One region of the Peribacillus sp. P4_C12 genome, then DNA from elsewhere that is predicted to be linked to it. Evidence: riboswitches for the same ligand, from Rfam matches in the RefSeq annotation. Region 1 holds a riboswitch; the other holds the start of a gene.
The links. Region 1 has a riboswitch for cobalamin ahead of AC1DUW_RS00190 (ABC transporter substrate-binding protein). Riboswitches for the same ligand answer to the same signal wherever they lie in the genome.
Positions count from the first base shown of each region.

Region 2: it holds a riboswitch for cobalamin, as region 1 does, so the genes downstream of both, AC1DUW_RS10555 (hypothetical protein) here and AC1DUW_RS00190 (ABC transporter substrate-binding protein) in region 1, are expected to answer to the same signal.

Region 1 covers NZ_JBFUIB010000001.1:35,147-44,490, reverse strand. The annotation lists gene cobD (threonine-phosphate decarboxylase CobD) at 1-570, opposite strand, end outside; gene cbiB (adenosylcobinamide-phosphate synthase CbiB) at 545-1,510, opposite strand; gene AC1DUW_RS00200 (heme ABC transporter ATP-binding protein) at 1,507-2,979, opposite strand; gene AC1DUW_RS00195 (FecCD family ABC transporter permease) at 2,985-4,040, opposite strand; gene AC1DUW_RS00190 (ABC transporter substrate-binding protein) at 4,003-4,971, opposite strand; cobalamin riboswitch at 5,150-5,326, opposite strand; gene AC1DUW_RS00185 (polysaccharide deacetylase family protein) at 5,414-6,277, opposite strand; gene AC1DUW_RS00180 (ABC transporter ATP-binding protein) at 6,405-7,247, opposite strand; gene AC1DUW_RS00175 (FecCD family ABC transporter permease) at 7,244-8,242, opposite strand; gene AC1DUW_RS00170 (ABC transporter substrate-binding protein) at 8,257-9,344, opposite strand, start outside.
Region 2 covers NZ_JBFUIB010000051.1:5,863-10,095, reverse strand. The annotation lists gene AC1DUW_RS10560 (ABC transporter substrate-binding protein) at 1-927, opposite strand, end outside; partial or broken gene AC1DUW_RS10555 (hypothetical protein) at 931-1,475, opposite strand; cobalamin riboswitch at 1,635-1,854, opposite strand; gene AC1DUW_RS10550 (AAA family ATPase) at 2,056-3,012, shown strand; gene AC1DUW_RS10545 (DUF58 domain-containing protein) at 3,012-4,208, shown strand; gene AC1DUW_RS10540 (DUF4129 domain-containing transglutaminase family protein) at 4,205-4,233, shown strand, end outside.

The DNA of each region.
Region 1 (9,344 bases):
CGTAAAATCATAAAAAGCCTCATCCAAAACAACCAGACAATTTGCTTTTCCGCATTCTTTGATTAATTCCCTAACTGCTTCTTGCTTAAATGAAATCCCTGTCGGATTATTAGGCGTACATAAAAAAATCGCGTCATATTCAGGTAATTGAGGAATCAAACGATCGAGATCTAGTTGCCACTCAGGTGCATCAAGTTGATGAAAGTCTACCTCGCATTCGGCTGCTAAACAAGCTTCTGCATATTCCGCAAATGCAGGCTGAATGATTAAGACCTTTTTATTGGCTAACCTGTTCGCTACCAACATTATTATTTCCGCACCACCGTTACCTACCAAAACGGATTGCTCAGGAAGCGCTTCTTTTTTTGCAATTAATTTTGTCAGTTCAACGGCATGCGGATCTGGGTAATTTAAGATTCCTTCGAAGAATTCGGACCACCGTTCCTTTATACGTAAAGGAGGACCCAATGGGTTGATATTAGCACTAAAATCGAGAACCGATTCAGGCATTTCGATTTCCAGCGCTTCGTAAAGATAATGCGGATTAGAGCCATGAGAAGGTAATGCCAAGAGTAAGTCCCCCTAACCAAAGCATCAGTAAAAATATAAAAGATGTCCGATGCATGATAGTAATCGTTTTTTGAATATGTATTGCTTCTAATGGAACAAGCGGAACGCCCATCCTGGCACGGTCAGAAACTACTCCTTTGTACATATTCCGGCCGCCAAGCTGTACACCCAAAATTGCAGCAACGCCTGCTTCACACCACCCACTATTCGGGCTTGGGTGCTTTTTCGCATCATTGAACAAAATCTTCCATCTAGCCCCCAAGCTATGATAGCTGGATTTCGAGCTTAGCAGCATCAAGAAACCAGTGAGGCGACTAGGAATCCAGTTCACGATATCATCGAGCTTAGCTGAAGCCCAGCCAAATTGTCCATATTTATCATTTTTGTAACCAACCATTGAATCGCAGGTATTAATTGCCCTGTACATCATCGCGAGTGGAGCACCGCCGATTGCTGCCCAAAACAGTGGAGCCGTAACTCCATCACTCGTATTTTCAGCTACGGTTTCTACAGTGCCTCTGACTATTTCGGATTCATCAAGATCAGCAGTATCACGACCGACAATATAGGAAAGCTTTAGCCTCGCTTCAGGAAAAGCTTGTTCATTCAGAGGATGACACACATCCATTCCTGCCTGCTTTAATCCCTTCTGAGCAATCGTCGTAGAAATAACAACAGCTTCCCATAAAATTCCCGCAAGCGGATGGATAAGATAAGCTAAATAGACAGTTAGTCCTGTTGCCAATAACACCAGTGTTAAAACAATTACCAGCATGAAGAGGCCATTTCGTTTTTTATGTGTGCCTCTATTGAATGAATGATCCAACTTGCTTATCAACGTTCCTATCCATTTAACGGGATGTGGCCAATTTGGTGGATCACCTATTAATAGATCAAAGAAAAAAGCCAGTGTAACAGCAAAAAGGTGATGGTAAATCATAGTTCCTCAATCCGTTTCCGATTTTTCTTTATTGCTTCTACGGTACAATCATATACACCGCGACTGATCAACTTCCCTAGCGGAGTAATGGTGCCTGCATATTGAAGTGCCTTCCCTCTTTGGGTTGCGGCAATCAAAATACTGTCTGTCGATGTTCCTGTCGCCACTGTATTTGTCACCTTATCCAAAACACGCAAATCATGAAGCGCTTTTACTTTTGCCTCGGTCGCGGTGACAATGCTGTGGATAAAGGCCTCTTCTGCCATGTGCCCATTTACAAAGATCCATGTATTTATGGTTCCTGGAGTGGAAATCCAAGAATGTTGGTCAGCTAAAGAGGCGTCGATGGCATTCCCTACTCCAGCCGTCACGATGATAAAAACCGAGAAATCATCATCTCTTAAAAACTTGAAGGCCACCGTATCGAGAAAGACAGCTGTCATCATTCCGACCGTTTCCTGTGGTTCAAAACCGTGTGTTTTTAAAAAGTCAGCCATTTCAGCAAAATGATCCTCGTAATTATAATCACGATGGACATGCCTATTCACGAAATGTTGATGCCAGCCCGTTCCTGAACCGGTCACACCAGAAGACATCGTTCTAAGCGGAATTGGTGAATTCAATTGAATTATTTCGGTGCCAACCGTCAAATAGGTTTCATTAATTTCCAAAGGTGCGAAATCACAGACATGCTTTTCCGGGACAATGAACATTTGCGGCTTCGGAAGGGCAGGATGCGGATGTTTTTCAATCGTCGTCCGGTATACCTCCTGAATCCGTTCCTGTTGGAGCACTTCATTCGGCACATTAATGACTTGAATTTGTCCTTTTTCAAGTAACATCAGCCGATCACAGTACAAGCCGGCCAAATTCAAGTCATGGAAGATTGAGATAACTGTTAGCTCCAGCTCCTTGGCCATTTTCCTCATTAAATCAAGAAGCTCCTTTTGATAGGAAAGATCCAAGTGGTTCGTTGGTTCATCTAAAAAAAGAATTTCCGGTTCTTGGGCAAGTGCTTGTGCCAGTAAGACCCGCTGTCTCTCACCGCCTGATAATCGTTCAAAATGAAGATCCTGAAAATCCGCGACTCCCGTTTGCTTCATCACACGTTGGACAATCACCTCATCCTCAGAAGTCCAACTATGAAACCAGCCTGTTTGGTGAGCATAACGGCCAAGAGAAACAGTCTCTTTTACCGTATAAGAAAAGGCTAATGAGGAATGTTGAGGCAACACGGCTATAACTTGTGCAAGATGTTTGGCCGAATACTCCTTCAAGTCTCTTCCCCTTATTCGTATGCTTCCTACCTTATAATCGAGAACCCCGCTAAGCATACTTAATAGCGTCGTTTTCCCGCTGCCATTTGGACCGAGAATCCCAAATAATTCCCCTTTATGTACGTCAAAAGAGACAGAGTCCAAAACAGCTTTATTGCCATATCCACCTGTTAACCCTTTAACTTCAAGCATGAATTCTACCCTTCTCTCCGTCTCTTTAATAAAATCAGGGCAAATGCCGGGGCCCCGATAAGTGAGGTAATTACACCAATCGGCAGTTCCGAAGGTGCAATGATCGTCCTTGCTACAAGGTCAGCCAAAATTAAAAACCCGCTTCCTACGAGCAAAGATAACGGCAACAAATGCTTATGATCTGGCCCCCAAATCCTACGAACCAAATGAGGAATAACCAATCCTACAAAGCCAATCGTTCCCGAAACAGCAACGGCTGCCCCAGTTAATATCGAACCAGCTATCAGAATCCACATTTTTCTCCGCTGAACATTCACACCCAAATGCTTTGCACGATCTTCCCCAAACGTCATCGCATTCAATTCTTGGGTATTCATAATCAAGATCAACGAACCAATGATAAAAAACGGCAAAATAATCGCGATATAATTCCAGCCGCGCATTGAAACGCTTCCCATCAGCCACCCGATGATTTGTCTTAATTCCTCGCCCGTCAACGCAATCATTAATGAGATGAAGGCACTTAAAAACGAGCTGAAAATGATTCCGGTTAAAATAATTGTTTCTACTTTCATCGATCGATCCATTTTTCTCGCAAAAGTTAGCACACAGAAAATCGTAAGCAATGAAAACATAATACTTAACGTCGGTAGGGTATATAAACCGATCAACGGCAATGATATATTCAAAAACAATGTCAATACAGCGCCTACTGATGCTCCTGATGAAATCCCTAATGTGTAGGGGTCAGCAAGCGGGTTCCTGAGCAGTCCCTGAAAGGCTGCCCCGGCAATCGCAAGCGAAGCCCCAACCAAACCTGCAAGTAATACACGTGGCAGGCGGATGTTCATTACGATATTCGTCAGCATCACATCTGGCTCAACTGAGATTGGTAAATGAAAAAATTCCTTGCCGATAATTTGTATAAGCGCGGGAATCGGTACTGACACCGAACCAAAGGAAATGCCAATCGTCATTGCGAAAAGCAAAAACAATAACGCAATCAAATAAGCAAACGCCCACTTAGTTGTCAAATAGGTTCGGATAGACTGATTTGGCAAGTTCCTCTACTCCCTCTATTAAGCGTGGACCAGAACGGGTCACTAAGTCAGAATGGACATCAAAGACTTGACCATCCTTAACAGCAGCTACATCTTCCCATCCTTTTCGGCCCGTCACTTCACTAACTGGATCTTTTGTATAATAACCATATGTTGTGATAATGACATCCGGATTTGCAGCAATCATAGACTCTTCATCAATTTTCGCCCACCCGTCCAATTCGGCTGCTGCATTTTTCGCTGAAATTATGTTAAGCATTTCATTCATGAATGTATTTTTTCCAGGTGTATAAATATCCGGTGATGGCGAAACCTCTACTAGAACGGTTTTTCTTTCCTCATCCTTAACGGATTTAGCTTTTTCCTGAATTTCCTTCAGTTTCGTTTTCATATTCGCAACGATTTCTTTTGCCTTATCATGTTCTCCCGTTGCCTGTCCAATCATATCAATAGACTCATACACTTCGTCAAAGCTTTGTGCATCATTGACTACAAGGACATCTATTCCAGCATCCTTAAGCTGCTGCAATCCCTCATTCGAATTATGGGCACTGGATGCATGAGCAAGAACAAGATCAGGCTTTAAGGAAACGATTAACTCCGTGTTCATTTCCATTCCGCCAACTTTTTCAATTTCTTTCGTTTCTTCCGGGTAATTATCATTGTCGGATACACCAACAACCTTTTTACCCAAACCAAGTGCAAAGACCACTTCTGTATTACTTGGTATCAATGTAACAATTTTCTTTGGTTGTTCTTCTATCGTTACTTTTTCACCCGTTGCATCTTTTATCGTAATCGGGAAAGCTTGGTTTTCAGTATGATTTGTTTGTTGCTTTTCTTTCGTTCCTTCTTTTGATGTATCATTGCAACCAACCATCATACCTGCAGTTAGTAACATCACTAGAATCAGACCATAGATTTTCTTCATTTTACATCCCTCACAATCTTTTAATTCAATTTCCGACCACCTAAAGAAAACGCACCCTGAAGTGAAGAGGCGAATTTCAAAACAAAAGCATCTCCCGTCAAACGGAAGATGCTTGTATGGCAACAATATAATTACGGACTCAGAAGGTCTGCCACACACCTTCCCATCCGCGTAGGTTACAGGTGTACGAATCTTGGCAGGTCTCCTGGCTAATGGTCATCGTCAACGGCACCTTCCCATATCTCACATACAGTGGTACACAGCCGCTAACTCCCATTTACAGTGGCGGGACCGCGTTGGTATTTCACCAACTTCCCTTTTAAGTCATTAAGACACCAAATCGTTCATATGTATATAATTTTCACTGCTTTTCATTATACACTATGTAAGAAATGATTATTATATGATTTTTCAGACTGATTCCGAAATACCTTGTCTTCAATTAATAACGTGATGCATTTTCAATCAGCGCTGCAAATCCATCGACTGACAATCCGGGTGAAATCCGAACTCGGTGCAGTGCATGCATCCCTTGGTCCCTTGAAGCTCCACCAGCTTCGGTGGTTACTGCCATCTTGTATCCAGCATCTTCTGACAACCTAAGGCTCTCCTCGTTATACCGACCAACAGGATATGAAAGTACTGTCGTGTCCTGTTGGAGAATACGATCGAATAAATCCTTTGACTGGACCATTTCAGCTTCCTGCTGCTCTACCGTCATACGGTTAAGCTCAAGATGGTTGATAGTATGACTTTCAATAGAAATCCCATTCTCGCTCATCTCCACCATTTGTTCTCCAGTCAGGTGATGACTTTTTTCAATAGATTTCCCGATCATAAAAACAGTTGCTTTCATATTATATTCTTTTAATATAGGAAAAGCCTCCGTGTAATTATCTGTATAGCCATCATCAAAAGTAAGCCAGACACACTTTTCACTTGGCATCCGATTTTCCGTTAAAACAAGAAATGCTTCCCTAGGGGATAATGTATAGTAATCATTCTCCCGAAGCCAGTTCATTTGTGATTGAAATTCCTCTCTTGGTACCCGAAGGTTATTACCTTCAGAAATACTATGATACATCAATATTGGAAGTTGAACCGTGGACTCGGCTCTTATCCAGTTTCTCGTATCGATCTGTTCAGGATATAATCTGTCCTCCGAATTCTGCCCGGCGTCATTCTCCGCTGCTGCAACCACTTCAATGTTATCTTCCGCAATCGGTGCAGCCGTCTTTGTACCTATATTCTCTAAAACCCCTTGTGAGCATGCAGGCAAAATTAAAATTCCCAGCAATGCTACCATCAATAAAACTCTGTATTTTCCCACTATCATTCTCCTAATTTTTTCTAGCATAATAGTACCAGAAAACCAGTAAATAATAAAGTATTCCATTTAGCGCAAAAAAAGGCAACTCGGTGGCTGCCTTTTTTTAACTAGTAAATCGACAAGTACTTTGATCACGCGGAATGCCTAAATCTTTCGGCACCATCGTTTCAATCAAAAAGTTCTCATCTTCTTCATAAATAATCTTCTTCATTTCAATTCCGAAGTATTCCTTCATCCGGGATTCTGTCATGACTTCCTGGACTTCCCCGTAAACGACCGGCTTTTGTTTTGCTGTCATTAACACATGGTCAGCAAGGAAAAACGCATGGTTTGGGTAATGCGTGTTTATGATACAAGAGATTTTCTTTTCTTGTGACAAACGCTTTAATGTCTGTAAAATCACAACCTGCTTTTGAACATCAAGATGGGATTCCGGTTCATCGAGAATGAGCACTTCCGGGTCTGATACCAGCGTACGTGCAATCAATGCTAGTTGCAGCTCACCACCACTGACTGTATTGCAGGACTTCCCAGCAAGATGGCCAATCCCTACAGTTTCCAGGGCTAGGTGAGCGGCTTCACGGTCCTTCACGGAAGGCTGGGCAAGCGCACTGATGTATGGGGCTCTTCCCATAATGACCAATTCTTCGAGTGTAAAACCAAATACCATTTTATGCGCCTGCGGAACATAGCCAATCCGTTTCCAGACTGTTTTGCGTGAAAGCGAAGGAAGCGGCTTTCCATCAATGAGCGTTTGACCTTTTTTCCAGTCCAGAAGACCTGTGATGCATTTTAACATTGTTGTCTTTCCTGCACCGTTTGGTCCTAGTATCGCCATTATCTCTCCGTCATTCAGCGAAAAGTTAATGTCTGTTTGGTAAAGGTAAGGAACTTCTTCTTTTTTCCGAGCATAAAAGTAATTTCCTCCCTGCACCTCAATTCTCATGACCAGCCACCTCCTGTTTTTCTAAGCAATATTGCGAAAAATGGTGCACCTATAATTGCCGTCAAGATTGAGAGTGGAATTTCTGTAGCTGTTACCGAGCGAGCCAGATTATCAATCAACAATAAATAGGCTCCACCGATTGAAAGAGATACTGGTAAGACTAGTTGATTGTTATTACCAACTAGCATTCTTGCAACGTGAGGAATAATTAACCCAACCCAACCAATGATACCCCCTATCGCAACTGAAGCAGCAGTAATAAGTGTTGCGCCAAAAATAACTGTCCACTTCAAACGTGTTACTGGAATACCAAGTGATTTAGCTTCATCCTCAGGCAACGTCAATAAATTTATTCTCCAACGAAGAGAATATAGAATCAGAATGCCCACAAGGATAATCGGTCCCCCAATATACAAGTCCTTATATGTTGCCGTACCAAGACTTCCCATCAGCCAGTAAGTAATCGCTGGCAGTTTTGCTTCCGGGTCAGCGACGAATTTAATTAAGGAAATCAACGCCTGGAATAATGCCGATGTAACGACACCAGCCAGAACAAGCATGAAAACAGGTGAATCTTTTTTTCCGCTAATCATGAAGGTAAAGACGATTGCCGCTAGGCCGAAACCAAGTGCCATCACTTGTGTAGCGAAGCCATGACCTAGTAATAGAATCCCAAGGGAAGCGCCAAACCCGGCACCAGCCGAAACCCCAAGGATATCCGGACTAACCAACGGGTTGCCAAACATACCTTGGAATGAGGCACCTGCGATTGAAAGACCAGCACCTATTAACAAGGCAAGCAAAATACGCGGCAGGCGTATTTGCAGGACCACCGTTTCTTCCATCTGCGTCCAAGTATGGTCAATTGGAAGAAAAGTTGATAGTAATATCTTGATTTGAGTCCCTAAATCCATTCCGTAACGTCCAATGCTTAGAGACAAAATAACCATAGCGATTGGTAAAATCCAGAACAGGAGCGTTTTCCATTTTTTCATATTCATTCCCTACTTTACTGTTTTGCAGCATCAGAAGAAGGGTGCAGAATATTCTCTACTTGTTCTTCCTTTACATCGTAATCATAGAATTCTGAATAATAGTCTGTGATTTCTTTCTCCATATCATAGTCAAATAGTTCAGGATGATTTTTCTGTGCCATCCACTCCAACATAAGCGGCGCATCTCCACTTGGCGGGAACCATCTGTAAATACCCAGAGGAATTTTATAAACATTTCCTGCTTGCACAGCCTTTACCTGACTCCAGTCTTGACCTTCAAATACATTGTTTGTTAGGTCTTCAGGTTGTGTAGTTGAAAAGTTTGTAATGTAAATAATATCGGGATTCCACTTATAAATTTGCTCCATATTCACTTCTTTTGTTCCGGTAACTTCTTCTGCCGTAACGTCGTATGCTCCTGTTGCGTTTAGCCATTGATTACTAAAGAAGTTTTTACCGCCAACCATAATGCTTTTATCGCTGTGTTGGTAAAGTATTAATGCTCTTGGCTTATCTTTCTCTTTGATACCATCCAATTTTTCATCCAACTCAGCTTGGACCTTTTTGCCTTTTTCCAAGAACATGTCCGTTCTCTCAGTTGTTCCAGTAATGTCACTCGTCACTTTCAACCAACTGTTAAAGGTCGCTAATGGTTCAGCTGCCGCTACATCAATAGCACTTAAGGCCACCACAGAAACGCCTGCATCCTCTAATTTATCAATAGATTTTTGATTCTGTGAGTTTTCAAAATAAAGCTGCGGATTGATTTTCATTAATTCTTCTACGTTCACTTCACCATTTTTAATAAACGACGTATCCGCTTTTAAAATATCCGGCGACATGTCAGCAAGGATGGAATTCTCCGCCGCATTATAAGCATTCGGATGTAATCCAACAACCTCCTTTGTTGAGTTTGTAGCCACATACCATGTAGAAAAGTATGGAAGAATACCACCAACAGCTATGCGCTCCACTTTACCTGGTACAGTTACGTCACGGCCAAGCTGATCTTGAATGACTTTCTCTTCAGCCGTCGTTTGTTTTTCAGCTGTATCTCCTTTTGTTTCTTCCGCTGTATTGCCGCAGCCTGTAATCAAGGCTG
Region 2 (4,233 bases), on a different contig from region 1:
GGTCTTTGCTGCGAGCTCTACAGCTTCACCAATCCTCGGTCCAGGACGTGACATAATATTTTCATCTAGTAGATAGACTTGATCATTTTTCACAGCGTTGATATCTTCCCAGCCTTTACGGGATTTAATTTCATCAACAGCATCATCTGCATAGGTAGCAGTTGTAATGATAGCATTAGGGTTTCGTTTGACAATTTCTTCATCTGAAACCTTAACCCAGCCTTTTTGGTCGGCAAAGATGTTTTCAATGCCTGCAGTTTTTAGAATTTCTTGTTGGAAGGTTTCCGATCCTGTTGTATAGATTTCTGGAGCTGGACTAATTTCAAAGTAAGTTTTTTCCTTTTCATCTAATGTTTCAATTTTTTCTTCAACACTTGTAATTTGGGTTTGGATATCTTTCACTAATTCTTCGCCTTTTTTAGTAACGCCCATGACATCAGCGATTTGCCCAATATCTCCATAAACATCATCAAAATTTGTCGCGGATTTTATAATGAATACTGGGATTCCAGCATCTTCAAGTGGCTTCAGCGTCGTTTCATCACCAATGGTATAAGCAATAACGGCATCTGGTTTTAAGGAAATAATTTTCTCTGCATTGATATTCACCGAGTCGGAAACATGTTCAATATCTTTTGCTTCCTCTGGATAATTATCGAAGTCGGTCACGCCAACGACCTTATCCCCCAGCCCTAGTTTAAATAAAATTTCTGTATTACTTGGTTGAAGTGAAACTACTGTTTCCGGAACTTTATCAAATTTTATTTTCTTTCCAGTATCATCGGTAACGGTATAGGCTTTGACTTCTTCTGTCTTATTAGTATCTTTCTTTTCCTTTGCCGTCTGGTCATCCGTTACTCCACATCCGGTAAGGAAAAGGGCAAGTATCAAGGTGGAAATCCAACTAAATCGTATGCTTCTCTTCATTATTTATTCCTCCGTTTTCTTCTTCATTGGTTTGGTTGGGTATGATTTACTGATAAAAGCAATCTCCTCAATACCATGTTGCTTATTGACGTAGACAGCCATCACGAATAGAACATTTGCAAGCAAATGGGCGTAATCAAAGAGAATTTCAGGGATTTCTCTTTCTAAACTAACCTTGTGTAAAGCACGGACCGACTTTTTGGCTTCACTACGGCAAGTATGCAGAACACAGGCGGCGGTTGACCCTTGCGGAAGCACGAATGTCTCAATATGCTCTTTAACTTCTACGACATAATGGTCGTAGATTGCACTTAGACGTTTCAGATCATTGTCGGTAATGGCCAATTTCCCACGGACTGAACCATTTAAATGATAAGTCATCGGCAACAATTCCATTAAATCTCGGTATACATCCGGAACATCCTTTGTAAGCGAGGCGGCCAAGCCAATTTGTGTCGTCAAAGAGTCGGTACGTATTTCATATCGACGGTAGACACGGATTCGCGCATGTATGGATAGCATAAAAAACGAAAATCCTTCTTTGCCATAACTCTTCCTCCTCTTCATAGTTAGATGAATCACCTCGGTATCGCTTTTCTCAGTAAAAGAAAAAGCCGACCAAGGGCATTGGTCGGCATCAATCACCTATGTATCTGTAACAGAAAAAGATGGAAGATTGCCGTACAATCCTCCTATCTTCCGAAGAGCAGAATACGATAAAAAAGGCAGGTCTCCTGGCTCGTGCGTCATTTTACTCTAAGAACCTTCCCATTTGAACAGGATGAATGGTTATCGATGTGAATCTTTATCCTCAAACAGTGGTATTTATCTTATTTCATTAGCACTTACAGTTGCGGAAACAGCTTCGGTTTTACACCAAATTCCCTATTAAGCTGACAAGTCAGCACCTTTTTCTGCAAGGTTTATATTCACTTAGCAACAGTTTACCATACCTTTTTCCTAAAGCAGTATGAATATTTTTAGAGAAATTCGTTTATGGTTTGCGAATTATCTAGTAAACTTACAATGTAAGGTTTAATTGGATGTTAATGTAAAACGTATATCGAGTATAAAGAATATATAATAGGTGTTATATAAGAGTAATAGGGTAATTTCAGGAGGTAGAGAATGATTTATAAGCAGGTAAATCAAAAACTGGAAAAGATTTTAGGGAATATTGAAAAAGTGATTATTGGAAAACGAGATATAGCAGAACTGAGCATCGTGGCACTTCTTTCTGGGGGGCATGTTTTATTGGAGGATGTTCCTGGTGTAGGTAAGACTGTCATGGTCAGAGCACTGGCAAGATCGATAGGCGCAAACTTTAAGCGTATACAATTCACACCTGATTTACTACCTTCAGATGTAACGGGTGTTTCAATTTTCAATCCAAAGGAACAAGAATTTATTTTTAGACCAGGACCAATCATGGGCCATATTATTTTAGCCGATGAGATAAACCGGACATCGCCCAAAACACAATCTGCCTTGCTTGAAGCAATGGAAGAGGCAAGTGTGACGGTTGATGGGGTTACAAGGGGATTGGAGAAACCCTTTTTCGTTATGGCAACACAAAATCCCATTGAGTACGAAGGAACATACCCACTTCCCGAGGCGCAATTGGATCGTTTTCTATTAAAAATGAAAATGGGCTATCCGGGTGTGGACGAAGAAATTGAGGTTTTGCACCGAGCTCAATATGCCGCACCACTTGAAGAGTTAGAATCTGTTATTACTTTAGAGGAATTAATAGCTTTACAGGAAGAGGCTAAAGCAGTGATAGTGGATGACACGATAAAGCGGTATATTGTTAATTTGGCTAATCGATCTCGTACGCATGAGAGAGTATATTTAGGGGTGAGTCCACGTGGATCGATTGCATTGATGAAGGCGGCCCAAGCTTATGCACTTTTGCAGGGCAGAGATTATGTTCTACCGGATGATGTGCAATATTTAGTACCGTTCGTGTTTGCCCACAGACTTATCCTGAAGCCAGAAGCGAATTATGAGGGAGTGGATGCTGGCATGGTGATTCACGAGATTGTTGCGACGATTCAAGTGCCTGTGAAGAGAGCTGTGACCTAATGCGGAACTTGATTAGCATCTTAAAGGAAAACATGAGTGTGATTGGCTTGTTATTACTTATAGCGATTTCCTTTTCTTTTGCGATGTTTCAAGGCGGTTTTGTCAGTTGGTTTATTTTTTATACATTTTTGCCGTTCACTGTGTACTCTACGATTCTACTTTTTTATCCGATTAATAACATTATCGTTGAGAGAAAGGTCAGTAAAAGAGAATGCCGAGCAGGCGATTCTGTAGAAATAGCTTTAACTGTTACCCGTAAAAACAGGCTGCCTCTTTTATATTTGATGGTAGAGGAAGAGTTGCCGAAGGAATTGGAAAATAGGGGGATGCAAAGCAAAACACTTGTCTTTCCGGGTTTCAGGCATACCTTCAGTATGACATATACTTTGGACAATTTGCCACGGGGTGAGCATACATTTCAAACAATCCGTTTCAGGACAGGAGACTTTTTTGGCGTCTTTGAAAAGGAAGCGACATATAATTTACCTTTAAAAATCACTGTTTTCCCTTCATATCATGAGCTTACCTACAGAGATTTTGAGCGCGTATTCAATCAGGGACAAGTGGGATTGACAAAAAAAACACAGCGAGAACATTCAGTAGTGTCTGGCGTAAGAGAGTATCAGCCAGGTGATCAGTTGTCCTGGATTAACTGGAAGGCAACGGCTAAAACAAGTGAAATCATGACAAAGGAATTTGAAGTTCAGAAAAACCGTGATGTGTTTATCGTGCTTGATAATCAGGAATCGCTTTTCTTCGAAGAAGCAATTGTAATGACGGCTTCCTTTGTACATGTCATGTTAAAAAAAGGCATAGAGATTGGTTTCGCTAGTACGGGATCGAGGCAAATCTTACCGACTGGAGGAGGCAATAACCAGAAACGAAAGATTTTTTACCGCCTTGCTAAAGAAAAACCGAGTAGGATAACCACTTGGAACGGGATCATAAGGAAGGAAATTCTGCCGGCCAACGCAGCTGTGATTTTCATTGTCTCGGAATTAACATTAGAAAAGGTAGAAGTATTGAGTGCATTCCGCGCTAATCAAGGATTAACGTTGTTTTGTGTGAAAAACCCAGCAGACTTTACAGATGAGGAAAAAAAATCAAGATCCGCAGCAGTATCACGGGGAATAAAGGTTTGCTTTCTTGAACAGGGGTATCTGCAACACGACAGACGAGAGGTGATGATGAAATGAATGTTTCAACCCCCTTGTTGGAAAA